Regions from separate parts of the Kitasatospora sp. NPDC086801 genome, predicted to be linked through region 1. Evidence: riboswitches for the same ligand, from Rfam matches in the RefSeq annotation. Region 1 holds a riboswitch; the other holds the start of a gene.
The links. A riboswitch is a leader RNA that binds a small molecule or an ion and turns the genes downstream of it on or off. The one in region 1 is predicted to bind cyclic di-AMP.
Positions count from the first base shown of each region.

Region 1 (14,712 bases):
GGTGTGGAAGGCGGAGTCCACCGCGGACGGCACCCGGTAGGCGTCGCCGCTCAGCCCGGCGAGCGAGGGCAGCGCGGCGACCGCGAGCAGCCCGGCCGCGCGGGCGGCGGCGTTGTTGACGCCGCTGGCGATCCCCGCGTGCCGGACCTCGACGGCGGCCAGCACCGTCGCCGTCAGCGGTGCGACCAGCAGGGTCATCCCGCAACCCATCACCGTGACGGCGGGCAGCACGTCCGCCCAGTAGGAGGAGTCGGGGCCGGTGCGCAGCATCAGCAGCACCCCGGCGGCGCACAGCAGCGGGCCGACGGTGAGCGGGATCCGGGGGCCGATCCGCTTGCCCAGCCGCCCGGCGCGCGCCGACAGGGTCAGCATCAGCACGGTGATCGGGACCAGGGCGAGGCCGGAGACCAGCGGGGAGAAGCCGGAGACGATCTGCAACTGCACCACCAGCAGGAAGAACACCCCGCTGAACGCCGCGTAGACGCACAGGGTGACCAGGTTGACGGCGGTGAACAGCCGGGAGGAGAAGAGGCCGAGCGGCAGCATCGGCTCGGCGGCGCGGCGCTCGACCGCGATGAAGGCCGCGCCGAGCAGCAGGCCGATCGCGCCGGTGAGCCAGACCGCGGGGGACAGGCCCTCCCCGGCGGCGGTCAGCGCGTAGGTGATCGCGCCGAGGGCGAGCGCGGCGAGCAGCGCGCCCGTGACGTCGAAGCGGCCGGCGGCGCTCTCGTCCCGGCTCTCGGGGACGAACCGGGAGGTGACCGCGACCACGGCGGCCGCGAGCGGCAGGTTCAGCAGGAAGATCCACCGCCAGCCGGGGCCGTCCACCAGCCAGCCGCCGAGGAAGGGGCCGACCGCGGCCGACACCCCGCCGAGGCCCGACCACAGGCCGACCGCCGCCGAGCGGTCGTCCGGGTGGAAGACGGCTTGCAGCATGGCGAGCGAGCCGGGGGTGAGCAGCGCCCCGCCGATGCCCTGGACGGCGCGGGCGGCGATCAGCACGTGGATGGTGGGGGCGGCGGCGCAGGCCGCGGAGGCGGCGGCGAACCAGAGCACGCCGATCAGGAAGACCCGGCGCCGGCCGTACCGGTCGCCGAGCGCGCCGCCGAGCAGGATCAGCCCGGCCAGGGTGAGCAGATAGGCGTTGAGCGTCCATTGCAGGGAGGCGAGGGAGGCGCCGAGATCGGCGCCGATGCGGGGGAGCGCGACGTTCACCACGGTGCCGTCGAGCATCGCCATGCTGGAGCCGAGCACCGTCGCCAGGAGGACCCAGCGTCCCTGCGAGGTGCCCAGGCGCAATGTTCCTGCTTGGGAGGTGGCCACGGGCCGATCCTGCGCCCGTGGGGCGTGCGTGACAAGGGTCACCGGGGGGCGTGTCGGGGGGTGTGCGGTGCGTGAGCGGACGGGTGCGCAGCGGTGGCGGGATCGGCGCAGCGTCGTGGATCAGTGGCGCCGGGTGAATGGATTGTGCACGTACGGTGCAGCCGATCATTCGGAGGGTCACGGCGTCCCCGGGGGTTGTTGCCGGTTCAAGTGATCGACATTGCTTCACCCGAACGGATGGGTTTTAGTTCAGCGACCGCCCGGCCAGTCCGGACGGATCCACCGGGTGGAACGCCGAGTCCTGCCGCTGCCCGGTGGCTCGCACCGAACTCTGTACGGCAGGAGCGGGGGACCCACAGGTAAGTCGCCGGACCGGAAACGGCACGCTTTCGCGTACCCGGATCCAGGGCCGGCTAGGGGTGAAGCCGCATGTGCGGCCGGGCAACTCCAGCCCGAACCCGACAGCTCACCTCGCAGGCGTCGGAGAGGAAAATTCCATGCCTGCACAGGCTCGTCGTATCGCCCTGCCCCGCGCCGCCCGCATCGGGATCGCCACCGCCGTCACCGGTGTCTCCTTCGCCCTGCCGCTCGTCACCGCGATGAGCGCCCAGGCCCACCCCGCGCCGGCCGCCGCGGTCACCACCGCCCCGGCCGCCGCTTCCGCCGACCAGGCCCAGGCCCAGGCCCAGGCCCCGTCGCAGTCGCCGGAGAACTACCGCGTCGTCAGCGGTGACACCCTGTCCCAGATCGCCGACGCCAAGCACGTCGACGGTGGCTGGCAGGCGCTGTACGACCACAACCGCGAGGTCATCGGCGGCAACCCGAACCTGATCTTCCCCGGTCAGCAGCTCGTGATCGCCGGCCAGGCCGCCGCTGCCGCGCCCGCTGCTCCGGCCAAGCCCGCCCAGCCGGCCGCCCCGGCCGCGTCGGCCACCACCGCCGCCAAGCCGCAGGCCCAGCTGGAGGTCCAGACCGAGGCGGCGAAGCCGTCCGCCCAGCTCCAGACCCAGGTGCAGACCGCCGCGCCGACCGCCGCGGTCACCACCGTCCCGGTCGCGGCGGGCTCCGCCTTCGTCGCCCCGCTGGCCAGCCCGAAGCTCGGCACCGCCTACGGCGTGGCCGGCTCGATGTGGGCCTCCGGCCACCACACCGGCCAGGACTTCGTCGCCTCCACCGGCACCCCGCTGCGCGCCGTCGCCAAGGGCGTCGTGGTGAAGGCCGGCAACGGTGGCGCCTACGGCAACGAGGTCGAGATCAAGCTCGCCGACGGTCACTTCGCCGAGTACGCGCACCTCTCCTCGATCGGCGTGAAGATCGGTCAGACCGTCACCGCCGGCCAGCAGATCGGCCGCTCCGGCGCGACCGGCAACGTGACCGGCCCGCACCTGCACTTCGAGATCCGCAACGGTTCGGAGTACGGCTCGGACATCAACCCGGTCGCCTACCTGCGGGCCCACGGCGTCGCGCTCTGACCCGTGCCGCATGAGGAACCACCGCTGCTACGGGGCGAATCGACCTCCCGGGATGGTCATGTCGGGTGACCGCTCGACCGGGTGATCGCCGCAGCAGTGGACATGGGCGCGGGACACGCCCAGGCCGGCCCGGCTCGCGAGACTTCTCTCGCGAGCCGGGCCGGCCGCTGTCGTTTCCGGTTGGTGTCGTTTCCGGCTGATGTCGGGGAGGGTTGCGCCCAAGGCGAATTGACGATCAGTCAGGAAGGCTCGCTGGTCGGCCGGTTCAGATCCTGTGGGCGGGCAGGCCGTGCTGGGCGGCGGTCAGCAGCTCGTGCATCCGCTGGCCGAAGTCCTCGGTGTCGGCGGCCGGTTCGGGGAAGACCAGGCGGACGTCGCGGTGGCCGTGCTGGTGGTCCAGGCGCAGGACCAGGCCGTGGCGGTCCAGGGCGAGCGGGCGGACGTCCGGGTGCTGGGCGAGCAGCGCCGGGTCGAGCAGCCGGGTGAGGACGGCGAGGGCGTCGGCGTGGTCGTCGGCGAGGTGGGTGAGCAGGGTGGCCTCGTAGCGGGCCAGCGGGTCGGGTGCGGCGAGCGCGAGGTCGGCGGCGGTGAGCGCGCCGGTGCCGTACGGGGTGGCGAGGACGGCGTGGGCGATGTCCACGCGCAGGTGGACGCTGAGGCCGTCGTCGGCGAGGTGGGCCAGGTGCAGCCGGCCGGCCAGGGTGAGGCGGGCGCGGATCCGGTCGCGGACGGCGACGGGGGAGACGTCGGTGACGTCCAGGACGACGGCGAGCCCGTCGGTGGTGCGGGCGGCGGCGGTGGTGAGCGGGTCGCCCAGCGGGGCGCGCAGGCGCAGCCGGGAGCCGTGGACGGAGACCGGGGTGTCGAGGTCGTGGTGCTCGCCGCAGGCGCGGACGGTGAGCGAGGAGGTCGCGCTGAGCAGGCTCTGGACCCGCTCGGCGGTGGTGGGTTCGGGCACCTCGGCGTCGCCGGCGGGCAGGCTCATCGCGGACCTCCAGTTAGTTAGGTAAGCCTAACCTAATGTCCACTTGGGGGCGTGGCAAGTGGCGTGGCCGTGGTCGGTGTCGCTGCCGCCGAGGATAGGCGGCGCTTGCAAGTACCTGCGGATGTCTCGTATTGTCGACGCTGGTAGTTGCATGCGCAACGGTTCTCTCTGGAAAGCGGTCCCTCATGCCCCTCGCGCTCCTGGCGCTGGCGATCAGCGCCTTCGGTATCGGCACCACCGAGTTCGTGATCATGGGCCTGCTGCCCGAGGTCGCCGGCGACTTCTCGGTCTCCATCCCCACCGCTGGCCTGCTGATCTCCGGCTACGCGCTCGGCGTCGTGGTCGGCGGCCCGCTGCTCACCATCCTCGGCACCCGGGCCCCCCGCAAGGGCATGCTGCTGACGCTGATGGGCCTGTTCGTGGTGGGCAACCTGGTCGCGGCCGTCGCCCCCGCCTTCGGGCTGCTGATGGTCGGACGGATCGTCAGCGCCTTCGCGCACGGCGCGTTCTTCGGCATCGGCTCGGTCGTCGCCGCCGACCTGGTCGCCCCGCACAAGCGGGCCGGCGCGATCGCCCTGATGTTCACCGGCCTCACCGCCGCCAACGTGCTCGGCGTCCCGATGGGCACCCTGCTCGGCCAGCACTTCGGCTGGCGCTCCACCTTCTACGTCGTCGCCGGGCTCGGCCTGCTCGGCCTCGCCGGGATCGCGGCGCTGGTGCCCGTCCAGCCGCGGGCCGGGGCCGCCCGGCTCGGCCCCGAGCTGGCCGCCTTCCGGACCCTGCGGCTCTGGCTGGCGCTCGCCATGACCGTGCTCGGCTGGGGCGGCATCTTCGCGATGTTCACCTACATCACGCCGATGATGACCGAGCTGGCCGGCTTCGCCCCGAGCGGCGTCACCTGGCTGCTCTTCCTGTTCGGCGTCGGCCTGTTCGTCGGCAACCTGCTGGGCGGCTGGTTCGCCGACCGCGCGCTGATGCGCAGCCTCACCGTGGTCCTCGCGGTGCTCGCGGTGCTGCTGTTCGCCTTCACCTTCGCCGCGCACAGCAAGCCGGCCGCGATCGTCCTCATCCCGCTGATCGGGCTGTTCGGCTTCGCGACCGTCGCGCCGCTGCAGAAGCGGGTCATGGACCAGGCGGCCGGTGCGCCGACGCTGGCCTCGGCCGCCAACATCGCCGCGTTCAACCTGGGCAACGCGCTGGCCGCCTGGCTCGGCGGGCTGGTCATCTCGGGCGGCCTCGGCTACGACGCGCCGAACTGGGTGGGCGGGCTGCTCACCGCCGTCGCCCTCGGCGTGACGGTGTTCGCGGCGGCGCTGGACCGGCGCGGCGCGGCGGGTGAGGGGCGGGTCCTGGCGCGCTCGGGCGCCCCGGTCGAGCAGGGCGTGCCCGCGGGGCGGTGAGCGCGGGGGTGGCGAAGGGCCCGGACGCCTGGTGTGCGTCCGGGCCCTTGCGGCGATCAGGGCGCCTGGCGGTGCTCAGGGGTGCTCAGGGGCGGTCACGGTGATCACGCTGCTCAGCGGTCTCAGTGGTCTCAGCGGCGATCGCGGCGATCACAGTGCTCAGCGGCGCGCAGGGCGCTCAGGCGACGACGGCCTGGGCGTCGATCTCGACCAGCATCGGCTCCTGCGGCAGCTCGACGAAGATCGTGGTGCGGCAGGGCTTCACGCCGCCGGGCTTGATGTTCTCGTCGATGAACTCGGCGTACACCTCGTTCATCAGCGGGAAGTCCGCCCGCTTGGTGAGGTAGACGCGGAACATCACCACGTCCTCGATGGTCGCGCCGCCGGCCTCGACGATCGCCTTGACGTTCTCCAGCGTGCGCCGGGTCTGCGCCTTCACGTCGCCGTGGTAGAGGTACTCGCCGGTCGCCGGGTCCTGCGGGCCCTGGCCGGAGACCTGGAGGATCGGGCCCTTGCGGACGCCCTGGGAGAACATCCAGGCGGGGGCGGGGGCGCCGTCGGTGCGGACTTCGGTCTTCTCGCTGGTCGGGTGCTGCTCGCTCATGGGGTTCCTTACGTTCTGACGGTTGATCAGTTGTGGTCCGGGCGGCCGCAGTCGGCCGAGATGGCGCGGGTGGCGGCGAGCAGCTGCGGGAGGAGGTCCAGCACCTGCTCGTAGGGCAGGACGACGTCCGGGACGGAGATGGAGGCGGCGGCGACGACCCGGCCGCTGGCGTCCCGGATCGGCGCGGCCACGCAGTTGATGAACGCCTCGTGCTCGGCGTGGTCCTGCGCCCAGCCCTGGACGGCGACCTTCTCCAGCTCGGCGAGCAGCGCCTCGGGCGTGCCGAGGGTGCGCGGGGTGTGCGGGGTGAAGTCGATCCCGGCGACCACCCGGCGGCGTTCGGGCAACGGCAGGTCGGCGAGCAGCACCTTGGAGACGGCGGCGCTGTGCAGGGCGGCGCGCAGGCCGATCCGGGAGTACATCCTGACCGGGTGCCGGGAGTCGAACTTGTCGATGTAGACGACCTCGCCGCCCTCGTACGCGGCCAGGTGCACGGTCTGGCCGGTGGCGGCGTTCAGCTCGGCCAGGTGCGGGGCGGCGATCCGGCGGACGCCGCGCTGTTCGAGGGCGAGGCCGGAGAGGGCGAACAGGCCGGCACCCAGGTGGTAGCGGTAGGCGGCGTCCCGGTAGACGAACCGTTCCTCCTCCAGGCTCTGGAGCAGTCGGAGCACGGTCGTCTTGTGGACGCCGAGCACCTCGGCCAGCTGGTCGAGGGAGCGTTCGCCCTCGCCGAGCTCGGCGAGGATGCGCAGGGCGCGGGTGACGGTCTGGCTCATCGGGCTCCGCCGGGGTCGTTCGGGCTCGGGTTCGTGCTCATTGTGCCCGGGCCGAGCGGGTGCCGCGGGCCCGGTCCGCGGGGACGGCCGGGCCGGTGATGCCCTCCGCCGAGACCCGGGTGGCGGCCCAGTCGGCGGGTGAGGCGTCGAGCAGCGCGGCGACCACGGCGGCGGGCGGCAGTTCGGCCTGGTCGCCGTGGGCGGTCAGCGCGCAGGCGGCGCTCAGGTGGCCGAGCCGCAGCCGGCGGCGCTGGTCCAGGCCGCGGACGGTGCCGGCCAGGTAGCCGGCGGCGAAGGCGTCGCCCGCGCCGGTGGCCTCGACCACCTCGACGGCCAGGGCCGGTTCGCTCACCGCCGTGCCGTCCCGCTCCAGGGCGGTGACCAGGCGGGCGGCGTCCTTGACCACGACGGTGGCGGGGGAGGCGAAGCGGCGGCGCAGCGCGGCCGGTTCCCCGGTGCCGAAGGCGGCCTCGGCCTCGTCGGCGCCGATCAGCAGCAGGTCGGCGGCGTCCAGCAGCGGCGGCAGGACGGCCGGGTCGCGGTCGTGCCAGAGCGCGGGGCGCCAGTTGAGGTCGAAGCTGACGGTCCGCCCCGGGCGGCGGTCGGCGAGCAGGGCGCGCAGCAGTGCCAGGCAGTCGTCGGAGAGCGCGGCGGTGATGCCGGACAGGTGCAGCAGGCGGGCGCCGGACAGCAGCCGGACGGCCGCCGGGTCGGCCAGCAGGGCGGGGGAGAGCGCGGCGGCCGCGGAACCGCGCCGGTGGTAGTGCAGCCGGCTGCGGCCGGGACCGAGGTCGTGGTGGTGGCCGGTGGCGCCGCCGACCTCCTTGAGGTAGAGGCCGGTGGGGCGGTGCGGGTCGACGGCGACCGCCGAGACGTCCACGCCGCGGGCGGCGACCTCGGCGAGCAGCCGGCGGCCGAAGCCGTCGTCGCCGACCCGGCTGATCCAGGCGGTCGGCACACCGAGCGCGGCCAGGGCGCCGGCCACGTTGGACTCCGCGCCGCCGACCGACAGCCGGAAGTTCTCCACCGCCTCCAGCGGGCCCGGCCGGTCCGGCAGCAGCACCGCCATGGACTCGCCCACGCACACGGCCGTCGGGGAAGGACCGGGTCGGGTCGGGCCCGGGGTGTCCTGTCGCGGCATCTGCTGGGCTCCTCCGTCTGCGGCGGCCGTTCCGTTGACCGTGATCCGGCGCCGATGCTAGAACCGTCATGCCAACATGTGCAACCCTCATTGCACATGTTGCAACATGGCAGATGGAGGAAGACGGTGGAGCAGACCTTCGCAAGCATCGGCACCGGGCCGGGCATCGACGACGGCGCGGTGGCGGCCCTCGCCGACGAGACGCTCGACTGGCGGTTCAAGGCCGCCCCGCCGGACGCCTGGGGGCACTCCGTCCGCGACTGGCTGGCCACCGGGCCCACCCTCGCCGGGCTCGGCACCCCGCTGCTCACCCTGGACGGCGCCGCGCTCGACCACAACCTGCGCACGATGGCCGACTGGTGCGCCAAGGCCGGGGTCGCGCTCGTGCCGCACGGCAAGACCACCATGGCGCCCGCCCTCTGGCAGGCGCAGCTCGCCGCCGGCAGCCACGGCATCACCCTCGCCAACCTGCCGCAGGTACGGGTCGCCCGGGCCTTCGGGGTCGAACGGATCCTGCTCGCCAACACCCTGCTCGACCCGGCCGGACTGGCCTGGCTCGCCGCCGAACTGGCCGCCGACCCGGCCTTCGCCTTCGTCTCCTGGGTGGACTCCACCGAGAGCGTCCGGCTGATGGACGAGGCGCTGCGCGCCGCCGGGGCCCAGCGGCCGGTCGAGGTCCTGGTCGAGCTCGGCGGCCCCGGCGGGCGCACCGGCGCCCGCGGCGTGGACGCGGCCGTCGAGATCGCCGCCGCCGTGCTGCGCGCCCCCACCCTGCGCCTCGCGGGCGTCGGCGGGTACGAGGGCGCGCTCGCCCACGACGCCACCGCCGACGGGCTGGCCACCGTCCGCGGCTACCTCAAGGCGCTCGCCGACCTGCACGGCCGACTCGCCCGGGCCTACCCGGACGACGCCCGGCCGGTGGTGACGGCCGGCGGCAGCGCCTACTTCGACCTGGTCGTCGAGGAGTTGGCAGGACTGCCGGAGGCCCTCGTGGTACTGCGCTCGGGCGCGTACATCGCCCACGACGACGGCTTCTACCGGGGCATCTCGCCGCTGGCCCGGGGCGCCGGCGCCACGCCGTTCCGCAGCGCGCTGCACGGTTGGGCCCGGGTGGTGTCCCGGCCCGAGCCGCAACTGGCCCTGCTGGACGCCGGCAAGCGCGACCTGCCCTACGACGAGGGCCTGCCCGAGCCGCAACGCGTGCGCGGCGGAGCCGAGTTGACCGGGACGGCGGCCCGGATCACCGCACTCAACGACCAGCACGCCTTCCTGCGCGACGCGGGCGACCTCGCCCCGGTCGGCGCGGTGCTGCGGCTCGGCGTCTCGCACCCGTGCACGGCCTTCGACAAGTGGACCGCGATCCCGGTGCTGGACTCCGCCGACGCGGCCGAGCCGAAGGTCACCGGGCTGGTCAGGACGTTCTTCTGATGGCGGGCGGCAGAGCACCGGGCGGTGCCCTCCCGGGGGCCACCGTCTTCCGGGGCGCCACCGTCGTCGACGGCACCGGCGCGGACCGCTACCGGGCGGACGTACGGATCGCCGACGGCCTGATCACCGGGATCGGCCACGGCCTCGACGCGCCGACGGTGGTGGACGCCGACGGGCTGGTCCTCGCCCCCGGCTTCATCGACATGCACGCCCACTCCGACCTCGCCCTGCTGCTCGAACCCGAGCACCCGGCCAAGGTCACCCAGGGCGTCACCTGCGAGGTCCTCGGTCAGGACGGCCTGTCCTACGCCCCGGTGGACGACACCACCCTGCCCGCGCTGCGCCGCCAACTGGCCGGCTGGAACGGCGATCCGGACGGCTTCGACTGGGACTGGCGCGGCGTCGCCGGCTACCTGGACCGGATCGACCGCACCGGCGTCGCCGTCAACGCCTGCTACCTCGTCCCGCACGGCTCGCTGCGGATGCTCGCCATGGGCTGGGCGAACCGCGCGCCCACCCCGGCCGAACTCGACCGGATGCGCCAGGAGTTGGCGCAGGGCCTGCTGGACGGCGCGGTCGGCATGTCCAGCGGCCTCAGCTACACCCCCGGGATGTACGCGGACACCGCCGAACTGGTCGAGCTGTGCACCGTGGTCGCGGCCTACGGAGGCTTCCACGCCCCGCACCAACGCTCGTACGGCGCAGGGGCGTTGGAAGGCTACGCGGAAATGGTGGAGATCGCCCGGCGGACCGGCTGCGCGCTGCACCTGACCCACGCCACGATGAACTTCGGCGTCAACCGGGGCCGGGCCGGCGAACTGCTGGAACTGGTCGACCAGGCGCTCGCCGACGGCGTCGACCTCACCCTGGACAGCTACCCCTACCTGCCCGGCTCCACCACCCTGGCCGCCCTGCTGCCCAGTTGGGCCACCGAGGGCGGCCCGGCGGCGACGCTCACCCGGCTCGCCGACCCGGCCGCCCGCGAGCGGATCCGGTACGAGGTGGAGGAGAAGGGCAGCGACGGCTGCCACGGCGTCGTCACCGACTGGGCGACGATCCAGATCTCCGGCGTCCGTACGGCCGAGCTGGCCCGGACGGTCGGCCGGACCGTCGCCGAACTCGCCGCCGAGCGGGGCCGCAGCGGCACGGAGGTCTTCCTCGACCTGCTGCGCCGCGACGAACTGGCCACCACCATCCTCCAGCACGTCGGGCACGAGGAGAACGTCCGGGCGATCATGCGCCACCCGGCGCACACCGTCGGCAGCGACGGACTACTGGTCGGCGCCCGGCCGCACCCGCGCGCCTGGGGCACCTTCCCCCGCTACCTCGGCCACTACAGCCGGGAGTTGGGCGTGCTGACACTGGAGGAGGCCATCGCCCGGATGACCGGTCGGCCCGCCGCCCGGCTCGGGCTGCACCGGCGCGGCCTGATCGCCCCCGGCCACCACGCCGACCTAGTGCTCCTCGACCCCGAGAAGGTCCGGGACGCCGCCACCTTCGAGCACCCCCGGCTGCCCGCCGAGGGCGTCCAGCACGTGTACGTCAACGGCACCGCCGTCGTCCGGCAGGGCCGCACCACGGGCGCCCGGCCCGGGCGCGCCCTGCGCCGCACCGACCGAGGAACCCGATCCCTGTGAATCCCCCCTCCGTGAACCCCCTCGCCGAACTGCACGCCGACCCGGTGATCGCCGTGGTCCGCGCGCCCCGGATCCCGGACGCGGCCGCGCTGTGCGCCGCGCTCGCCGACGGCGGCATCAACTGGACCGAATTCACCTACACCACACCGGAGGTGACGACACATCTGCGACGTGCCGCAGGCGCGGGCTGGCGGGTCGGCGTGGGCACCGTGCTGACCGCCGAGCAGGCCGAGAGCGGGGTCGCGAGCGGGGCGTCCTTCCTGGTCACCCCCGGCTGCCGGCCCGAGGTGGCGGAGGCCGCCCGGGCCCTCGGGGTGCCGGTGGTGCTCGGGGCGCTCACCCCGACCGAGGTGGCCCGGGCGGTGGACCTCGGGGCCGCCGCCGTGAAGATCTTCCCGGCCCGGGCGTTCGGCCCCGGTTACTTCAAGGACCTGCGCGGCCCGTACCCGGACGTGCCCCTGGTGGCCTCCGGCGGGGTGAACGCGGGCAACGCCGCCGACTTCCTGGCGCACGGCGCGCTCGCGGTCTGCGCGGGCACGGACGTGGTGCCGCCGGACGCGGTCGCGGCGGGGGACTGGGCGGAGATCACCCGGCGGGCCCGGGCGTTCACCGAGGCGTGCGCGGTGGCCCGAGCCCGAGCCTGAGCGGTCGGCGGTCGGCGGTCGGCGGTCGGCGGTCGGCGGGCTGTCGGGACGGCCGGGGATGGGCGAGAATCGTGCTCCCCGGCCCAACCCCAACCCCAGCCCCAACCCCCGCCCTCAGCCCCGGCCCCCGGATCCGGCAGGAGGACCCACCCCATGACCTCGACCCGCCCCGGCCCCGACTGGCTGGCCGACGCCGTCCTGTACCAGATCTACCCGCAGAGCTTCGCGGACTCCGACGGCGACGGCATCGGCGACTTCGCCGGCATCGCCGCGCACCTCGACCACCTCGCCTGGCTCGGCGTCGACACCGTCTGGCTCAACCCCTGCTTCGCCTCCCCGTTCCGCGACGCCGGCTACGACGTCGCCGACTACCTCGCCCCGGCCCCGCGCTACGGCGGCACCGAGGACCTGGTCGCGCTGGTCGAGGCCGCCCGCCGCAAGGGCATCCGGATCCTGCTCGACCTGGTCGCCGGCCACACCTCCGACCGCCACCCCTGGTTCCTGGCCGCCGCCGAGGACCCGGCCGACCACCGGTACATCTGGTCCGACCAGCAGGTGGACGGCTTCGTCGCCTCGCCCGGCAGTCGCCCCGGCTGGTACCGGCCGAACTTCTTCGACTGCCAGCCGGCGCTCAACTTCGGCTACGCGCGCCCCAGTTCCGAGGAGCCCTGGCGCCAGCCGGTGGACGCCGAGGGCCCGCGCGCCAACCGGGCGGCCCTGCGCGACATCATGGAGCACTGGCTCGGCCTCGGCCTGGCCGGCTTCCGGGTCGACATGGCCTCCTCGCTGGTCAAGGACGATCCGGGCCTGGTGGAGACGGCCAGGCTGTGGACCGGGCTGCGGGACTGGCTGGACCGCACCCACCCGCAGGCCGCGCTGTTCGCCGAGTGGGGCGATCCGGCGGCCGCCGTCGCGGCGGGCTTCCACGCGGACTTCTTCCTGCAGTTCGGCGGCGCCGACCACGGCCTGCCGCTGCGCTCGCTGTGGAACAACGGCGCCGGCACCGTCGAGGAGTTCTGGCAGCAGGGCCCGTGCTACTTCGAGGCCGAGGGGCGCGGCACCCCGCAGGTGTTCCTGGACGCCTGGCGCGCCGCCGCCGAAGCGACCGGGGGTGTCGGCCACATCGCCCTCCCCACCGCCAACCACGACTTCTCCCGGCTGGCCACCGGCCCGCGCACCGACGGGCAACTGGCCGCCGCCTTCGCGTTCCTGCTCACCTGGCCCACCCTGCCGGCCGTCTACTACGGCGACGAGATCGGCATGCGCTACCTGCCCGGACTGCCCGACGTCGAGGGCAGTGTGCTCGGCCCGCGGTACAACCGGGCCGGCTCGCGGACCCCGATGCAGTGGGAGCCCGGGCCGACGGCGGGCTTCTCCGGCGCGCCGCCCGAGCGCCTCTACCTGCCCGTCGACCCGGACCCGCGGCGCCCGGACGTGCTCTCCCAGCGGGCCGACCCGACCTCGCTGCTGCACACCGTCCGGCGGCTGATCGCGCTGCGCCGGGCGCATCCGGGGCTGGGTGCGGCAGGCGGGGTGGAGGTCCGGCACGCCGGGTACCCGCTGGTGTACACCCGGGCCGGGCGGTACCTGGTGGCGGTGAACCCGGGCCGGGAGCCGGGGGCGGCGCGGCTGGAGCACGGCGGCGTGGTGCGCCCGCTGGAGGTGAGGGGCGTGCGGGTGGCGGACGGGGAAGTGCGGGCGGACGGCTTCTCGTACGGGGTGTTCGAGCTGTCCTGAGCCCCCCTGCCGAGGGCGGCCGGCTTTCGATCGGCGTCGGATGGTTGTAAGCTACATCCATAGATGGTTGCATTTGCCACCCACTCTGGTTGCATTTGCCATCCATCTCGACTCGACGCCACCGGAGGACGGTACGAACGCCATGAGCACACCCCAGCCCCCCGCCGCAGCGCCCACCCTGGGGCACTCGCTCAAGCACCTCGCCATCCACCTGATCACCCCGCTGCTGATGTGCCTCGGCATGGCGCTCGCCTACCAGGGCGCCTTCCACCAGCCCGAGCCGCACCACCTGAAGGTCGCCGTGGTCGGCACCACCGCGCAGGCGCAGGGCCTGGCGCAGGCGATCCAGGCCAAGGCCGGGGCGGCGGTCGACGTCCGTGCCCTGCCCGACCGGGCGACCGCCGAGCAGCAGCTGCGCGACCGCGACCTGGTGGGGGCGTTCCTCCCGGACGCCAGGAGCCCCGAACTGCTCGTCGCCAAGGGGAACTCGGACACCTCGGCGGTGGCCGTCACGGCGGTGTTCACCAACGTCACCGACCGGCAGGGCGTCCCGCTGCACGTCACCGACCTCACCACCCCGACCGAGGGCGACCCGACCGGCCAGGGCCTGTTCTTCCTGCTGGTCGCGCTGAGCATCGGCTCCTACGCCAGCGTCGCCGTGATCGGCGCGGCCGGCGCCGGGCTGAGCATGCGGATCCGGGCACTGGTCGGCGTGGCGGTGTCGCTGGTGGTGAGCGTGATCGGGATCGTCACCGCCGGACCGGTCTTCCACGTGGTCGACCACGACCTGGCCGCGGTGTGGGCGCTCGGCTGGCTCTACTCGGCGGGCGTCGTCCTGATCGGCATCGGCCTGCACAGCTTCCTGAAGAAGTGGACCACCCTGGCCCTGATGGTGCTGTTCGTGATGCTGAACTTCACCAGCTCCGGCGGCGTCTTCCGGCCCGAGCTGCAGAACGGTTTCTTCGGCGCCCTGCACGGCTTCTGGACCGGCGCCGGCTTCCTGGAGGGCGCGCGCAGCATCCTGTACTTCGACGGCGGCGCGGGCCTCGGCGGGCACGTCGTGACCCTGGTGGTCTGGCTGCTGCTGGGCGGGGCCGCGCTGGTGGCCGCCGCGCTCTACGAGGGGCGCGGGCGCCGGGCGGTGGAGAGCCCGGTGGAGGCCGAGGAGGAGATGGAGGAGGCGGTCGCGGTCTGACCGCACCGCACACGAGGCTTCACCCGCCGCCGAGGGCATCGGCACCGGGTGGGGACCGGCGGCCCGCGCCCGGCTCTGGACAAGCCGGACGCGGGCCGGTTTCGCGAGCAGCGGGCCGGCTAGGTCCAATGCCGGTGACTTTAGGTTGCTCCTGGCTGGGTGATGGTGACTGTCGCCGGTTCTGGTGGCGGCCAGTTGCGGTGTTGGGAGCGTTTGAGGGGCCAGTTGGACATCTTGCGTTTGATGACGCGGGGGCAGGATCGCCGGCGCCGTGGTGGCAGGAGCCGTTCGGTGATCTCAGCCAGGGTGCGGGTCAGCGCGCTGGCGAGTGTGCCGGGGGGAAAGTCCCGCCTGGGCGGGGACCTGGCGG
Region 1 covers NZ_JBIVAX010000050.1:1,300-16,011, reverse strand. Annotated here, with positions in the region: gene ACIPLC_RS33470 (MFS transporter) at 1-1,323, opposite strand, end outside; cyclic di-AMP (ydaO/yuaA leader) riboswitch at 1,636-1,818, shown strand; gene ACIPLC_RS33465 (peptidoglycan DD-metalloendopeptidase family protein) at 1,821-2,795, shown strand; gene ACIPLC_RS33460 (DUF2470 domain-containing protein) at 3,061-3,780, opposite strand; gene ACIPLC_RS33455 (MFS transporter) at 3,966-5,180, shown strand; gene ACIPLC_RS33450 (RidA family protein) at 5,359-5,784, opposite strand; gene ACIPLC_RS33445 (IclR family transcriptional regulator) at 5,811-6,560, opposite strand; gene ACIPLC_RS33440 (sugar kinase) at 6,598-7,701, opposite strand; gene ACIPLC_RS33435 (amino acid deaminase) at 7,828-9,129, shown strand; gene ACIPLC_RS33430 (amidohydrolase family protein) at 9,129-10,766, shown strand; gene ACIPLC_RS33425 (bifunctional 4-hydroxy-2-oxoglutarate aldolase/2-dehydro-3-deoxy-phosphogluconate aldolase) at 10,763-11,410, shown strand; gene ACIPLC_RS33420 (alpha-amylase family glycosyl hydrolase) at 11,564-13,147, shown strand; gene ACIPLC_RS33415 (hypothetical protein) at 13,290-14,342, shown strand; gene ACIPLC_RS33410 (IS4 family transposase) at 14,640-14,712, opposite strand, start outside.

Region 2 (14,712 bases), on a different contig from region 1:
GCGGTCGAAGCGATGGAGTGGACCCGAAGCCTGCTGCGCGACCCACGCCTCGACGGCACGTGGCAGCGCGTCCACGCCGACTCCGAGGAGCGGCTGCGGACGGTCCTCGCGGCGCGCTGTCCGGGCGGCACCGACCCGCTGGAGATCCGGCTGGCCGCCGCCGCGGCGACCGCCGCGATCCGGGTCGCGCTTGAGGAGTGGGCCGCCTCGGACGCCCCCGCCGCCGGCCCGGGCTCCCCGCGGGAGCTCGGCGCGCGCTGCATGCGCGAACTCACGGCCGGGCTGCGGCTCTACGGTCGGGAGGGCTGAGCCCCGCCCGGCCGCGAACAAGTAACGGGTAACAGATGACAGCTGACAGATTTCGTTATCTGTTATCTGTTATCTGTTATCTGTCGGCTGTCATCTGTCACCCGTTCCCGCTTCCCGGCCCCGTTAGGGTGGGTGATCGCGCGCCCCGGTGGGGGAACCGGGGTGATCACCTCGGATGTCCTGGACGGAGGGGGCGGGGAGTTCGAGGCGTGGGAGCAAGTAGGACATGGGTCTGACGAGCCACAAGGTATTGGCGCTGACCGTATTGATCGCCGTCGTGATGACGGCCGGCACGGTCTGGCTGTGGCCAAGACTCGCCAAGCAGACCTGGCAGGCAGTGCTCGGCCGGATCGGCGCGCTGCTCGCCACCCAGCTCGCGGTGCTCGCCGCGCTCGGCCTGGTGGCGAACAACTACTTCGCCTTCTACAGCAGTTGGGACGACCTGCTGGGCATCGGTGACACCGGCCCAGTGGTGATCCACAACAAGGCGGACGCGTCCGGTCGACTGCTCGTGGAGACGATCGGCCACGCCTCCGTCAAGGGCGGCGGCGCGATGGGCCGCGAGCCCAGCCAGTCCGGCGAGATCCGCAAGGTGCGGATCGACGGCGCGGCCAGCCGGCTGTCCACCGAGGGGTACGTCTACCTGCCGCCGCAGTACTTCCAGCCGGAGTACGCGCAGAGGCAGTTCCCGGCGGTGATCGTCAGCACCGGCTTCCCCGGGATCGCCGAGAACCTGATCACCCGGTTCAACTACCCGGGCGCAGCACTCAAGTTGCTCCAGGACGGCAAGATGCAGCCGACGGTCATGGTCCTGATGCGCCCCTCGCCGGCCCTGCCGCAGGACACCGAGTGCGAGGACATCCCGGGCGGCGCGCAGTCCGACACGTACTTCACCAAGGACGTCCCCTCAGCGATCCAGGCGAGCTTCCGGGTTTCGTCCGACCCGCAGGCCTGGGCCTTCATGGGCAACTCGACCGGCGGCTACTGCGCCCTCAAGTTGGCCATGCGCCACCCGGACGTCTTCCCGACCGCCGTCGCGCTCTCCGCCTACTACGACGCCGCCGACGACCCGACCACGGGTGACCTGTTCGGCGGCAGCAAGCAGCGCCGCGACGAGGCCAACCTGATGTGGCGGTTGAAGAACCTGCCGCAGCCCAAGGTGTCCGTGCTGCTGGCCGGCACCAAGAAGGGCGACGGCGACTACCGGCACGACACCGAGGCCTTCGTCGACGCGGCGCAGTCCCCGATGAAGGTCTCCTACAGCATGCTGGAGAACGGCGGTCACAACTTCGAGACCTGGAGCGCGCTGCTGCCGTCCTCGCTGGAGTGGCTGTCCCAGCACCTCAAGGTCCCGAACCAGGCCGCCTGAGCAGGTCGCTTGGGCGGACCGCCCGCTGAGGCCGCCCGAGTAAGCGGCCCGAGCGGGCGGCCTGAGCAAGCGGCCCGGGCAAGCGGCCCGGGCAGGCCGGCGGACAGCGCCCGGGGCGCGGGAGCGGCGAGGCTCAGGCCACCCGCTCCAGCGTCCCGGTGTGGAGCTCTCCGACCCGGCCGCCCTCGCCCTCGTACGTCCAGAAGGCGCGCACCGTCAGCCGGCCGAGGTCCATCACGTGGCTGACGGTGATCCCGCTCTCCTCCGTCCAGCTGATGAAGTAGATCTCCGGCGCCACCTCGGCGACGTGCAGCCGCACGTCCTCCCACTGGCCCGCCGACTCGCCGAGGCCCTCCCAGCGCAGCCGCCTGCCGTCGGCCGAGTACGTGTTGCGGAAGGCCGCGCCGTTGTCGGCCCGGAAGAGGTAGGTGCGGCCGGCGAAGGCGGGCAGGGGCGCGGTCATGGTGGGGCGGTACCTCGTTCCTGTGGAGCCGTGCACGGCGGTCTTGTGCACTGCGGAAGATGTCGGAGCTCCAATTTATCCGACTCGGTGAGCCGGGTGGGCGCATCCGTGGGCGGTGCGCCACGGCACCGGCCGCCACCGCGCAGGCCTGTGGGGTGTGCGACCGGCACCTGGGCGCCCGCCGACGGCCGGTCCTACCGTCCACCCCCATGAGACGCACCCCCACCGCCGTCAGACGCACCCCCACCGCGTTGTCCGCCCTCCTGCTCGCCCTCGGCGCCCTCGGCCCCTCGGCACCCTCGGCGTTCCCGGCCTCTCGGCGCCCCCCGCCCCTCGGCGCCCTTGATCCCTTCGAGGCCGCCGATCCGTCCCAACTGATCCACCACGCAGCGTCGTTGATCGACACCACTGTGAGCTGTGCGACAACCGGCCCGACCAGGTTGTCCGTTCACGGACGGTCTGCCTAGCCTGCAACCGTCGTCCGCCCTCGCGGACCCCCGCCGCCGGGACGCCGAGTCCTGTCCACCCGCCGGCCGGCAACCGAGCACCACAGCGGACGGGAGCGGGGGAACCAAGGTCAGCGCCCGGCCCGTACGCTCCCGCGTGCGGGCCGTGGCTAGGGGTGAAGCCGCTCCCACAAGCGGCCGGGCTTACCTCAGCCCGAATCCGACAGCTCACCTCGCAGGCGTCGCAGAGGACACTTCCATGCATCAGCCTGCCCGGCGCCGCGCGCCGCGCCACGCCCGTCCCTCCCACCGGGGCCGCAACGCCGCCCTCGCCGCCACCGGAGCACTCGCGATCACCGGCGCCGGACTGTTCGGCCTGCCGGCCGTCTCCGGCGCCCAGGCCGCCACCGCGCCGACCGTCACCCAGGACCGGCTCGCCCCGGCGACCATGGTCGCCAACAAGGCCACCACCGCCTCGCTGACCCTCCACTCCTCGGCCTGCTTCACCGCGAAGACCGTCGGCGTGGGCGTCCGCAACGCGGCCGGTGCGAACCTCGACTTCCCCGGCAACGCCTCCAACGTGCAGATCTGCCCGAGCGGCCTGTCCTTCACCAGCGGCGCGCGTGCTCTGCCGGCCGGGACGTACACCCAGTTCGGCTTCTGGCAGGACCTCGGCGGGGCTTGGCACAACCTGCCCTCGCAGCAACTGGTGGTCTCCAACACCCCGACCCCGACCCCGACCCCGACCCCGGCCCCGACGCCGACGCCGACCGCGACCCCCACCACGACTCCGGCACCGAAGCCGACCCCCACCGCCACTCCCACCCCGACGGCGACCGCCACTCCCGCCCCGAAGCCGACCCCGACGAGCAGCCCGAGCGCCACGGCCAGCCCGTCGCCGAGCACCCCCGCCTCCCCGGTCGCCGGCAAGTCGCTGACCTGGTCCGACGAGTTCAACAGCCCGATCAGCTGGGGCTCGCGCTGGGTCGGCGACAAGAGCACCGCGTACAAGTACGGCAACCACAACCCGGACGACAACAAGCTCGACCTGCTGAACAAGAACAACGTCAGCGTCGCGAACGGGGTCGCCACCTTCACCGCCGCGCCCGGCACCACCACGCTGGAGAACGGCAAGCAGGCCTGGAACACCGGCTTCCTGACCACCGAGGGCTCCAGCGAGGGTTTCCAGGTCAAGACCGGCGACTACGCCGAGACCCGGGTCAAGCTGCCGTCCGGCTCCGGGGCCTGGCCCGCCTTCTGGACCTGGAAGAACGGCAACGGGGAGGTCGACTCCTTCGAGTACCACCCCGACAACCCGAACCTGCTGGAGCTGACCAACCACGTCAACCCCGGCGACCCCAAGTACTACACCGACGCGAGCGCCATCGCGAAGGACCAGTGGGTGACCATCGGCACCTACTACGGCGCCACCTCGGTGGACTGGTACGTCAACGGCGTCAAGGTGTTCTCGGACGGCAAGGGCGTCGGCGCCAACTGGTCGGCGTACCTGATCCTCAACCTGTCGGTCGGCGCGGGGAAGTACCACCCGGCGCCGCAGGGCACCGCCCCGATCACCTTCGCCGCCGACTACGTCCGCGTGTACCGGTAGAGCCTCTTCGGGCCTTCCGGGTCAGAAACCGGCAGCCGTCTCGACCACCGTGGTGGCGAACGGCTGCCGGTTGTTCCCCTCGTCCGGGTCGTCCACGTCGCGCACCGCGACCGAGCCTCCGGTGAGCGTGCCGATCCGCAGGTCCGGGGCCAGGCGCACCGGCACCAGCGCGGTCGCGCTGCGCAGCGGGGGCAGTCCGGGCGGGAAGGCGCAGCGCACCTGGCGGCCGTTGTGCCGCACCTCGCACTCCGCCGGGAAGTACGGGCCCTCCGGGGAGACCCCGGGCGGCAGCGTCACCAGCACGGTGAACGGTGTGGTGGTGGTGTCGGGGCCGCGGTTGGCGATGAAGGCGTGGACGGTGGTGGTGCCGCCCGGCGGCGCCGGGTCCGGGTCGAGCCGGATCACCTCCAGATCGGAGCGGGACGCCGTGGGGGCCGCCGCCACCTCCACCGCCGGCCGGGGATCGGGCCGCCGCAGCGCCCAGGACGGGCCGGCGGCCAGCGTCGCCACCGCGCAGCCCGCTGCCACGGCCGCGAGGAAGCCGGCCCCGCCGAACCCCGGGCGCGCCGTGTCCCCGCACGCCGCATCCCCGCGCACCCAGCCCCCGGGCCGCTGATTCCCGCGCCCCTGATCCCAGGGCCGCTGATCCCCGAGCCCCTGATTCCCGAGCCCCTGATCCCCGCGCCCAGAACAGCCGCGCCCCGCATCCCTGCGCTCCATCGCCGCTCACCCGTGCCCTTGTTGTCCCGGCCGCCCGTGCCGTCGCGGGCCGCGTCCGCACCAGGGTGGCGGAGCCTCCGCCGGGGGTCCGGTGCAACCCGCCCGGCGTCCGCCCGAACGGGGGAACGCCCGCACGGGAAGTCGACCGGATCGACTTCCCGTTCGAGGAGCGTGCGCTGACGGTGTGTCAGGGGGCGAGGACCTGCCCCAGTCGGTTCGCGATGTGGTGCATCACCGGCACCAGCGAGGACGCGCCGGTCTGCTCCTCCAGGGCCCGGATTCGGGCCTCCGGGCCGGACACCGACAGGGCGGTGGGCGTCGGCGCGCCCGGTACGGCGAGCGCGATGCAGCGGACGCCGATCTCCTGCTCCTGGTCGTCGACCACGTAGCCGCGCTCGCGTGCCTCGGCGAGCTGGTGCAGCAGTTCCTGCGGGTCGGTGACGGTGTACTCGGTGTGCGCGGGCAGCGGGTTGGGGCCGAGGATGGCGCGCGCCTCGTCCTCGGGGAGCTGGGCGAGCAGCGCCTTGCCGACGCCGGTGCAGTGCGGCTGCACCCGTCGGCCGACCTCGGTGAACATCCGCATCGAGCGCCGCGACTGCACCTGCCCGACGTACACCACCTCGCCGCCCTCCAGCACCGCCATGTTGGCGGTCTCGCCGGTGGCCTCCATGAGTTCGGCCAGGTAGGGGCGGGCCCAGCTGCCGAGCAGCCGGCCGGCCGTCTCGCCGAGGCGGATCAGCCGGGGGCCGAGGGTGTAGCGACGTGTGGTGTCCTGGCGCACATAGCCCTGCTGGACGAGGGTACGAACCAGGCGGTGGATGGTCGGCATCGGCAGGCCGGAGCTGGTGGAGAGCTCGCTGAGCGTGGCCACGCCGCCGGAGTCGGCCAGCGCCTCCAGGAGCTGGAAGGCGCGCTCGACGGACTGCACGCCGCCGGTCGCACGGTCCGTGCTCGTCGTCGATGCTGTGTCGGGGGTCGCAACCACCGGCGTTCCCTTCGCTGTCGGGGAGGAGTAGAGTCCCGGCGATCACATCAACAAACCGTTGAAATTCTGTATCGCGGAAACTAGTCTCCACCTTACAGAATCGAACTCGCCGAGGTGGGTTCCGATCAAGGAAGTTCCCGCCGGAGCTCCCTCCGCCAGGCTCAACCGCATAGGAGTGTCCTGCCCATGGCTACAGATCAGGGACCCGTCGGCGCCTCCCCCGCCGCTCCGGTCGTCACTGTCGCCGGTCCGCGCGTCCACCGGGCGGAGGAGGTGCTCACTCCGGAGGCGGTCGCCTTCGTCGTCGGCCTCCATCGCGCTTTCGAAGGGCGCCGACAGGAGCTCCTGGTCAGGCGGAAGGCCCGCCGGGCGGAGATCGCCCGGGCCGGCACGCTGGACTTCCTCCCCGACACCGCCGACGTCCGGGCCGGCGACTGGAAGGTCGCCGAGGCGCCGCGCGCCCTCCAGGACCGCCGGGTCGAGATCACCGGCCCCACCGACCGCAAGATGGTCATCAACGCCCTCAACTCCGGTGCGCGGATCTGGCTCGCCGACTTCGAGGACGCCACCTCCCCGACCTGGGAGAACGTGGTCAGCGGCCAGATCAACCTGATCGACGCCTTCGAGGGCCGGATCGACTTCACCACCCCCGCCGGAAAGGCGTACGCCCTCAAGCCCGCCGCCGAACTCGCCACCGTGGTGGTCCGCCCGCGCGGCTGGCACCTGGACGAGAACCACCTGCTCGTCGACGGCGCCCCGGTCGCCGGAGCCTTCCTCGACTTCGGTCTGTACTTCTTCCACAACGCCGCCCGGCTGCTCGCCAAGGGCGCCGAGGACCCCAACTCCGGCCCGTACTTCTACCTGCCGAAGACCGAGAGCCACCTCGAAGCCCGGCTCTGGAACGACGTGTTCACCCACGCCCAGGCCGCGCTCGGCATCCCGCACGGCACCGTCCGCGCCACCGTGCTGATCGAGACCATCACCGCCGCGTTCGAGATGGACGAGATCCTCTACGAGCTGCGCGACCACGCGGCCGGCCTCAACGCCGGGCGCTGGGACTACCTGTTCTCGATCGTCAAGAACTTCCGCGACGCCGGCGAGCACTACATCCTGCCGGACCGCAACACCGTCACCATGGCCTCGCCGTTCATGGCCGCCTACACCCGCCTGCTGGTGCAGACCTGCCACAGGCGCGGCGCCCACGCGATCGGCGGCATGGCCGCGTTCATCCCCAGCCGCAGGGACCCGGAGGTCAACGCCGCCGCCCTGGAGAAGGTCAAGGCGGACAAGGATCGCGAGGCCGGCAACGGCTTCGACGGCTCCTGGGTCGCCCACCCGGACCTGGTGCCGGTCGCCCGCGCCTCCTTCGACGCGGTGCTCGGCGAGCGCCCCAACCAGAAGGACAACCCCGGGCCGTCCGAGCCGGTCACCGCGGCCCAGTTGCTCGACGTCGCCGGCGCCGGCGGCACCTGCACCCGTGCCGGACTGCACAACGCCGTCCAGGTCGGCATCCGCTACATCGAGGCCTGGCTGCGCGGCCTCGGCGCGGTCGGCATCTTCAACATGATGGAGGACGCCGCCACCGCCGAGATCTCCCGCTCGCAGATCTGGCAGTGGATCCACAACGGCGTCGTCCTGTCCGACACCGGTGAGAAGGCCACCGCCGACCTCGTCCGCGCCCTGGTCGCCGCGGAGTTGGCCGAACTCCTGGCCGAGCTGGGCGAGGACGTGTACGCCGGCGGCCGTTGGCGCGAGGCCGCCCAGCTCTTCGAACAGGTCGCCCTGGCCGAGGAGTTCGCGGACTTCCTGACCCTCCCCGCGCTTCCCCTGCTGGGCTGAGCCCCCAATCCATCCGCCGGCGCCACCGCTGCCGCCTGCCAGGCTGTAGCAGTCCCGCCGGCCCATTACTCCGTTCCGTACGGCGACGATTCCACCCGTCCTCTCGTCGCCGTGCGGAACGGCCTTTTCCCGGTACCCGGTAAGGAGTTCAACCGTGCCCCGCATCTTCTTCAACGGTCAGGCCATGGTCGGCGGACCGTTCCACGCCAAGGTCGCCGACTCGCTGATCGGCCCGGCCCGGACCGCCCCCGGCTACCGCTTCTTCTCGATCGACGACGTCTGCCCGGGCCTGCTCGCCGATCCGGCGGTCGACACCGTGATCGAGGGCGAGCTCTACGACATCACCCTGGAGCACCTGCGCGACGTCATCCTCCCCGGCGAGCCGCGCGAGCTGGAGCTCGGCGTCATCAAGCTCGACGACGGCTCCGCCTGCCTGTCGATGCTGCTCGCCCGTGGCGAGGTGGAGCGGGGGGTGCACCGCGAGATCACCCACCACGGCGGCTGGCGCGCGTACCTCGGCTCGCTCGGGCGTACCGCCTGAGACCGGACGCGTAGCGGCGGACGGATAACAGCAGACGGATCACAGCGAACAGATAACAGATGACAACTTTCGTCATCTGTTATCTGTTCGCTGTGATCTGTTACTTGTCACTTGTCATCCGTCCCCCGGAGTCCGTCCCCCGGAGTCCGTCCCCCGGAACCCGTTCCCCCGAGCCCGAGCCCCCACCCCACCCCCGGGCACGCCGCAGCCCCGGACCCTCGCCGTGGGTCCGGGGCTGCGGTCCGCGTGCCGGCCGGGAAGGCCGGGTTGCGGAGTCCGGGTCACGCGCCGTCCCTGGGCGGCCCGGAGTTCAGGGGTGGAAGGGTGAACAGGCGGAGCGGGGCGTCAGACCGGCCGGGCGGCGAGCTCCTTGGCGGCGCGGGCGCAGGCGCGGGCGATCCGGTCCTCGTTGACGGTGGTCAGCTGGCCCTGCTCGACGACGGCGTTGCCGTTGACGAACAGCGCGGCCAGCGGCGGCAGGGCGCCGAAGGTGAGGGCGGCGACCGGGTCGGCGATGGAGGAGTGCATGACGCCGTCGATCTTCCACAGCGCGAGGTCGGCGAGCTTGCCGACCTCGATCGAGCCGATCTCGTTCTGGCGGCCGAGCACCCGGGCACCGCCCATGGTGCCCAGCCGCAGCGCCTGGCGGCCGGTGAGGGCGGTCGGGGATCCGTGCAGCCGGTTGATCAGCAGGGCATTGCGCAGCTCGGTGCCGAGTTCGCCGGACTCGTTGGAGGCGGTGCCGTCGACGCCGAGACCGACCGGGACGCCGGCCTTGAGCATGTCGGGGACGCGGGCGATCCCGGCGGCCAGCCGGGCGTTGGAGGACGGGCAGTGGGCCACGCCGGTGCCGGTCTCGGCGAACTTGGCGATGTCGGAGTCGTTCATGTGGACGCAGTGCGCCATCCAGACGTCCTCGCCGAGCCAGCCGACGGACTCGAAGTAGTCGGTCGGGCCCATTCCGAACAGTTCCTTGCAGAACTGTTCCTCCTCGGCGGTCTCCGAGCCGTGGGTGTGCAGCCGGACGCCCTTGCGGCGGGCGAGTTCGGCGGACTGGCGGAGCAGGTCGGTGGAGACCGAGAACGGCGAGCAGGGCGCGATGGCGACGTGCAGCATCGAGCCGAAGGAGGAGTCGTGGTACGTGTCCACCGCGGCCTCGGAGGCGGTGAGGATGTCGTCGAGCTCCTCGACCGCGTGGTCCGGCGGGAGGCCGCCGTCCTTCTTGCTGCGGTCCATGGAGCCGCGCAGCGCGGTGAACCGCAGGCCGAGTTCCCGGACGGCCTCGATGGAGGCGCCGAGGACATCGCCGCCGTCCTGGGGGAAGACGTAGTGGTGGTCGGAGGCGGTGGTGCAGCCGGACTTGAGCAGGGCTGCGGCGGAGCCCTGGCTGGCGGCGTGGACGAGCTTCTCGTCGATCCGGGCCCAGGTCGGGTAGAGGGCGACGAGCCAGTCGAAGAGGATGTCGTCCTGGGCGAGGCCGCGGGTGATCCACTGGTAGAAGTGGTGGTGGGTGTTGACCAGGCCGGGGGTGACCAGGTGGCCCTCGCCGTTGATCCGGCGCACCACGTTGTCCAGCCACTGCGGGGCGGGTCCGTCGCCGACCGACTCGATCGTGTTGCCGAGGATGACCACGTGTCCGCGGGCGTACTCGGTGTCGTCGGTGTCGACGGTGGCGATCGCGACGTTCTCGATGACGATCCGCTGGTCGGCGGGTGGGGGCTGGACTGCCATGGTGTCACTCCTATGGGGGAGGGCCGGGAGGAGCGTGCGCCGCACGGCACGCACCCCTCCCGGGCCGGTCAGGACGGTGTCGCCGTCGGCACCGTCGCGCCGGAGGTCCGGCCGGATCTGGTCCGGCGGGCGGCTCCGACGTGGTGGAAGAGCAGGTTGAGCAGGACGGCCATCACGCAGCCGACCGAGATCCCGGAGTGCATCAGGGTCCGGACGGCCTCCGGGAAGGAGTCGTAGAAGGTCGGCACCGCGATGGGGACGATGCCGACGCCGAGCGACACGGACACCAGGAGGGTGTTCGAGCTGGACTCCATGCCGGCCTCCGCGAGGGTGCGGATGCCGCTCGCCGCGACGGTGCCGAAGAGCACGATCCCGGCGCCGCCCAGGACGGGCTGCGGTACCAGGGAGACGACCGACCCGAGCACGGGGAAGAGCCCGAGCAGGATCAGGATGCCGCCGCCGGCCGCGACCACGAAGCGACTGCGGATCTTCGTCAGCGCCACCAGCCCGATGTTCTGGGCGAAGGCGCTGGCGGCGAAGCCGTTGAAGACGGGGCTGAGCGCGGTGGCCAGTCCGTCGGCCCGCAGGCCGGCGGCGAGCGTGGGTTCGTCGGCCTCGCGCTCGACGATCTTGCCCAGGGCGAGCATGTCGGCGGTGGACTCGGTCATGGCGACCACCATGACGATGCACATCGAGACGATCGCGGCGACGTCGAAGAGGGGCGCGCCGAAGTGGAACGGGGAGGGGAGCGCGAAGACCTTCGCGTCCTTGACCGCGCCGAAGTCGGCCAGGCCCAGCGGGAGGGCGATCAGGGTGCCGAACGCCAAGCCGATGAGCAACGAGAGCTGCTGCCAGAAGCCGCGCAGCAGCCGGTTGCAGAGCACCACCGCGACGAGGGTGATCGCGGCGAGCCCGACGGCCCGCATGGAGCCGTATCCGGGGGCGCCCGGCGAGCCGCCGCGCGCCCAGTTGACCGCCACCGGGAGCAGGGACACCCCGATGAGGGTGATCACGGTGCCCTGGACGACCGGGGGGAAGAACCGGATGAGCTTGCAGAAGTACGGTGCCGCGAGGAAGCACAGGATCCCCGCGACGATCACCGCTCCGAAGATCACCGGGAGGGCGTCCTTCGGTCCCCCCGTTCTGTCGATGGAGCCCTTGGCTATGGCGATCATGGGCGCGACTCCCGCGAAGGAGACGCCGTTGACGAACGGCAGTCGCGCGCCGATCTTCCAGATGCCGAGGGTCTGGAGCAGGGTGGCCAGTCCGGCGGTGAACAGGCTGGCCGATATGAGCAGGGCGAGTTCGGCGGGGGAGAGCCCGACGCCGGCGCCGACGATGAGCGGGGGTGCGACGACTCCCGCGTACATCGCGGCGACGTGCTGGAGTCCGGTGGAGAAGAGCTTCACCGGGGGCAGCAACTCGTCCACGGGGTGGGTCCCGGGCCCGGACGGCTCACCGGGGAGGTGGGCCGACGCGCCGTCCGGGCCGGGGGTTCTTGCCGGGGTGGAACCGCCGTCGTTACTGCTGGTGTTGCTGGGTGCCATGTCGAGCCCCTCTTGTGCCCGTGACTCCCGGCGCGCCCGCGGCGCTGGAGGTGCCCCGAGGGCGGGACGGCGGTGCAGGAGTCCCTCGGGACGCTTCTCCAGTGCCCCGGGCCGGCCGCCGCGGGGCGGGCACGAACTCCGGTGGGTGGGGGTGGAGAAATTGGTGGAACGGGTGATGCTGGTGGGGCGGATGGTGCGGGTACTGCTGCCCGCCCGGACGCGGCCGGCGTTTGGGGGCCGGAGGGTGCGGCGATTCCGGGCGGTGTCCATGGGGATGGGGGGGTCAGGCGACGGGGATGACCGGGATGACGCCCTCGCGGTGCACGGTGCCCTCGATGAGGCCGTACATCCGGTCGGCGGCGTAGTAGACCTCGTTGTCGTTCTTGAGGCCGAAGGGCTCCAGGTCGACGAGGAAGTGGTGCTTGTTGGGCAGCTCCAGGCGGACTTCGTCCACCTCGGCGCGGTTGTTGAGGACCCGGGTGCCCATCGAGTGCAGGGTCTGCTGCAGCGAGTAGGAGTAGGTCTCGGCGAAGGCCTCCAGCAGGTGCCGCCGCACGTGGGTGTAGGAGCGGTTCCAGTTGGGCTGGGCCTCGCCGTCCCGGCCGTCGTAGCCGTACTTCCAGCGGGCGGTGACCTGGGTGGCGAGGATGCGGTCGTACGCCTCCTGCAGGGTGGTGTACCTGTCCTTGATGTAGCCCCAGAACTCCGAGTTGGTGGAGTTCATGACGATGAGGTCCTTGAGGCCGGAGACGACCTGGACGGTCTCGCCGTCGTAGACGATCTCGGTGGTGCGGGTCTCCTGGCCGTTGCGGACGAAGGAGTGGCCGACCTCCTCCGAGCCGATGAAGCGGGCCGAGTTGTCCGGCGTCCTGATCCGGTCCCAGACGTACTCCTCGATCCGGATCCGGGCGCTGTGTACGACGCCGCGCTCGGTGTCGTCGACGAAGTGGCGGGCCAGGATGATGCCGAAGGCCTCGGCCGACTCGATCCCGTGCTCCTTGGCGAAGGCGTACACGGTGTTCTTGGTGGTGTCGGTGGGCAGGCAGTTGGTGTTCGACCCGGTGAGGTGGACGTCCTCGAACTCGCCCCGGAGGGAGACCGAGACGTTCAGGTCCTTGATCTCGTGCCGGGTGGAGTCGCGGTAGACCCGCACGATGCGGTTCTCCGCCTTGCCGTACTGGTTCTGACCGAGCACGTGGGCCATGACGTGGCTCCTAGAGCTTCCAGGTCGGTCTACTAGCTTCCGCGGTAGACCGAGTATCCGAACGGGTTGAGCAGCAGCGGCACGTGGTAGTGGTGCTGCGCGGGCGCGACCGTGAAGACGATCGAGACCTCGGGGAAGAACGGCGGCTCCGCGGACTTGAGCGCGTAGTAGGCGCGGGTGTCGAAGAGCAGCCGGACGACCGAGCCCGCCTCCACGGCCGGCAGGTCCTTGGCCCGGCCGTCGGAGTCCGTGGCGGAGGTGCCGAGCACCTGCCAGCCACCCTCGGTGTGCAGTGCGAGCTCGACCGGGACGCCCTCGGCCGGACGGCCGAGGCTGGTGTCGAGCACGTGGGTGGAGATGCCAGTCATGGGTGAAGTGGCCTTACTGATGGCAGAGGTGATCGTTCGTCAACGAATGCTAACGATCCGTCAGGCTTTGTCAGGCTTCGTCGGGCTTCGTCAGGATCCGTCGAGCAGGCGATTGAGCCGGATGTCGTTGATCTTGCGCAGTTCGCCCCGGACGACCTCCGCCTCGGTGGCGGCGTCGTTGGGGTGGCGCTCGCGCAGCGCGGCGAGCATGGTGGCCGCGGTGCGGCCGGTCGCGCAGATCAGGAACACGTGGCCGAACTTGGCCTCGTAGGCGGCGTTGGCCTCGTGCAGTGCGTCGAGGAGGGCCTGGTCCACGCCCTGGATGCCGGCCTGCTCCCGTTCCGAGGCGGCGTCGCCGGTCTTGGGCTCGCCGATCCGGGCGTGGCCGGCCATCGCGTCGTGCAGGTCGGCGACCGTCAGCCCGGTCATCGCCGCCGCGTTGGCGGTGAGCAGGGACTCCCGGTCGGGCCAGGGCCTGGTCCGCGCGACGTCGGCGGACCAGCGGGGGCTGGAGCAGACCTCCAGCAGGACGGCCTCCAGGTCCGCGGCGTCGGCCGCGGTCAGGGCGTCAAGGGTGTGGGGGTGGTTGGTCACGGGTGGACCTCCTGAAGAGTGGTGCCACCCGCACAAGCTAGATCCACCCCACCCGGTCGTCAACACTTTGTTGAACGGTTGGTGGTTACGTTTTGGACCGGTCGCCGTTGCCGGCGCGATTCGTGTGCGATTCGCCAAGTGCGCCCCGCCGGGGGCTGGTTCAGACTGGCCGCGCCGGCGGGGTCGGTCCGTTCGGAAGGTTTCCGTCGGGGGGAAGTCCTGGAGGAATCGACAGGGGTCAGGAGGGCTTCGAGCCGTCCTGGCGGTTGAGGTAGTTGTACACCGTGAAGCGGCTGACGCCGAGCGCGGAGGCGACCGTCTCGACCCCGTGGCGGACGGTGAAGGCGCCGCGCTCCTCCAGGAGGGCGACGACCCGCTGCTTCTCCCAGCGGTCCAGCTCGGCCAGCGGGCGGCCGTCGAACTGGCGGGCCATCTCGGCCAGCAGCCGGTCCAGCGCGCTGCTCAGGTGCGGCAGCCGGACGGCGAGCGCCGGGGTGCCCTCCCACTCCAGGACGACGTCCTCGGACTTCGCCTCGTCCAGCCCGACTGCCGTCGCGCCGACCGCGTCCAGCAGCGGCTTGATCGCCAGGGCGAGCGGGTGTTCCACGTGCTGGGTCACGGCGTACCGCCCTCCTCGCCGAGCACGCTGACCTGGACCGAGATCCGGGTCGCGCCCGCGTTCAGGGTTTCCCGGAGCAGCTTGGTCACCGCGGCGAGGACCTGGTCGGCCTCGCCCTCGGCGCCGGTCCCGAAGGGGCCGACCGAGACTGCCAGGCCGGCCTCGTCGACGACCTGGCGGGCCGCCGCGGCGTGCTCGGGGAACGTGTCCAGTTCGAACGGTTCTGTCGTGAACTCCACCATCAATCGCACGTGCTCACTGTAGCGAGCACCGGTGCGGGCGGGTGGGGGTCGGTCGATCCGACGGCGGCGGTGCTGGCGGGAGGGGGTTTCCGGGCCCGCTTCCTGGCCCGCCGTGAGGCCCGCCTC
Region 2 covers NZ_JBIVAX010000010.1:83,320-98,031, reverse strand. Annotated here, with positions in the region: gene ACIPLC_RS14520 (TetR family transcriptional regulator) at 1-309, shown strand, start outside; gene ACIPLC_RS14515 (alpha/beta hydrolase) at 536-1,678, shown strand; gene ACIPLC_RS14510 (MoaF-related domain-containing protein) at 1,812-2,141, opposite strand; cyclic di-AMP (ydaO/yuaA leader) riboswitch at 2,677-2,844, shown strand; gene ACIPLC_RS14505 (hypothetical protein) at 2,847-4,196, shown strand; gene ACIPLC_RS14500 (hypothetical protein) at 4,218-4,724, opposite strand; gene ACIPLC_RS14495 (IclR family transcriptional regulator) at 5,104-5,901, opposite strand; gene aceB (malate synthase A) at 6,088-7,740, shown strand; gene ACIPLC_RS14485 (gamma-glutamylcyclotransferase) at 7,895-8,281, shown strand; gene ACIPLC_RS14480 (8-oxoguanine deaminase) at 8,627-10,012, opposite strand; gene ACIPLC_RS14475 (nucleobase:cation symporter-2 family protein) at 10,081-11,559, opposite strand; gene pucL (factor-independent urate hydroxylase) at 11,843-12,763, opposite strand; gene uraH (hydroxyisourate hydrolase) at 12,796-13,131, opposite strand; gene uraD (2-oxo-4-hydroxy-4-carboxy-5-ureidoimidazoline decarboxylase) at 13,222-13,725, opposite strand; gene ACIPLC_RS14455 (helix-turn-helix domain-containing protein) at 13,964-14,344, opposite strand; gene ACIPLC_RS14450 (thiamine-binding protein) at 14,341-14,586, opposite strand.
Region 2: another riboswitch for cyclic di-AMP. It lies ahead of ACIPLC_RS14505 (hypothetical protein); the one in region 1 lies ahead of ACIPLC_RS33465 (peptidoglycan DD-metalloendopeptidase family protein).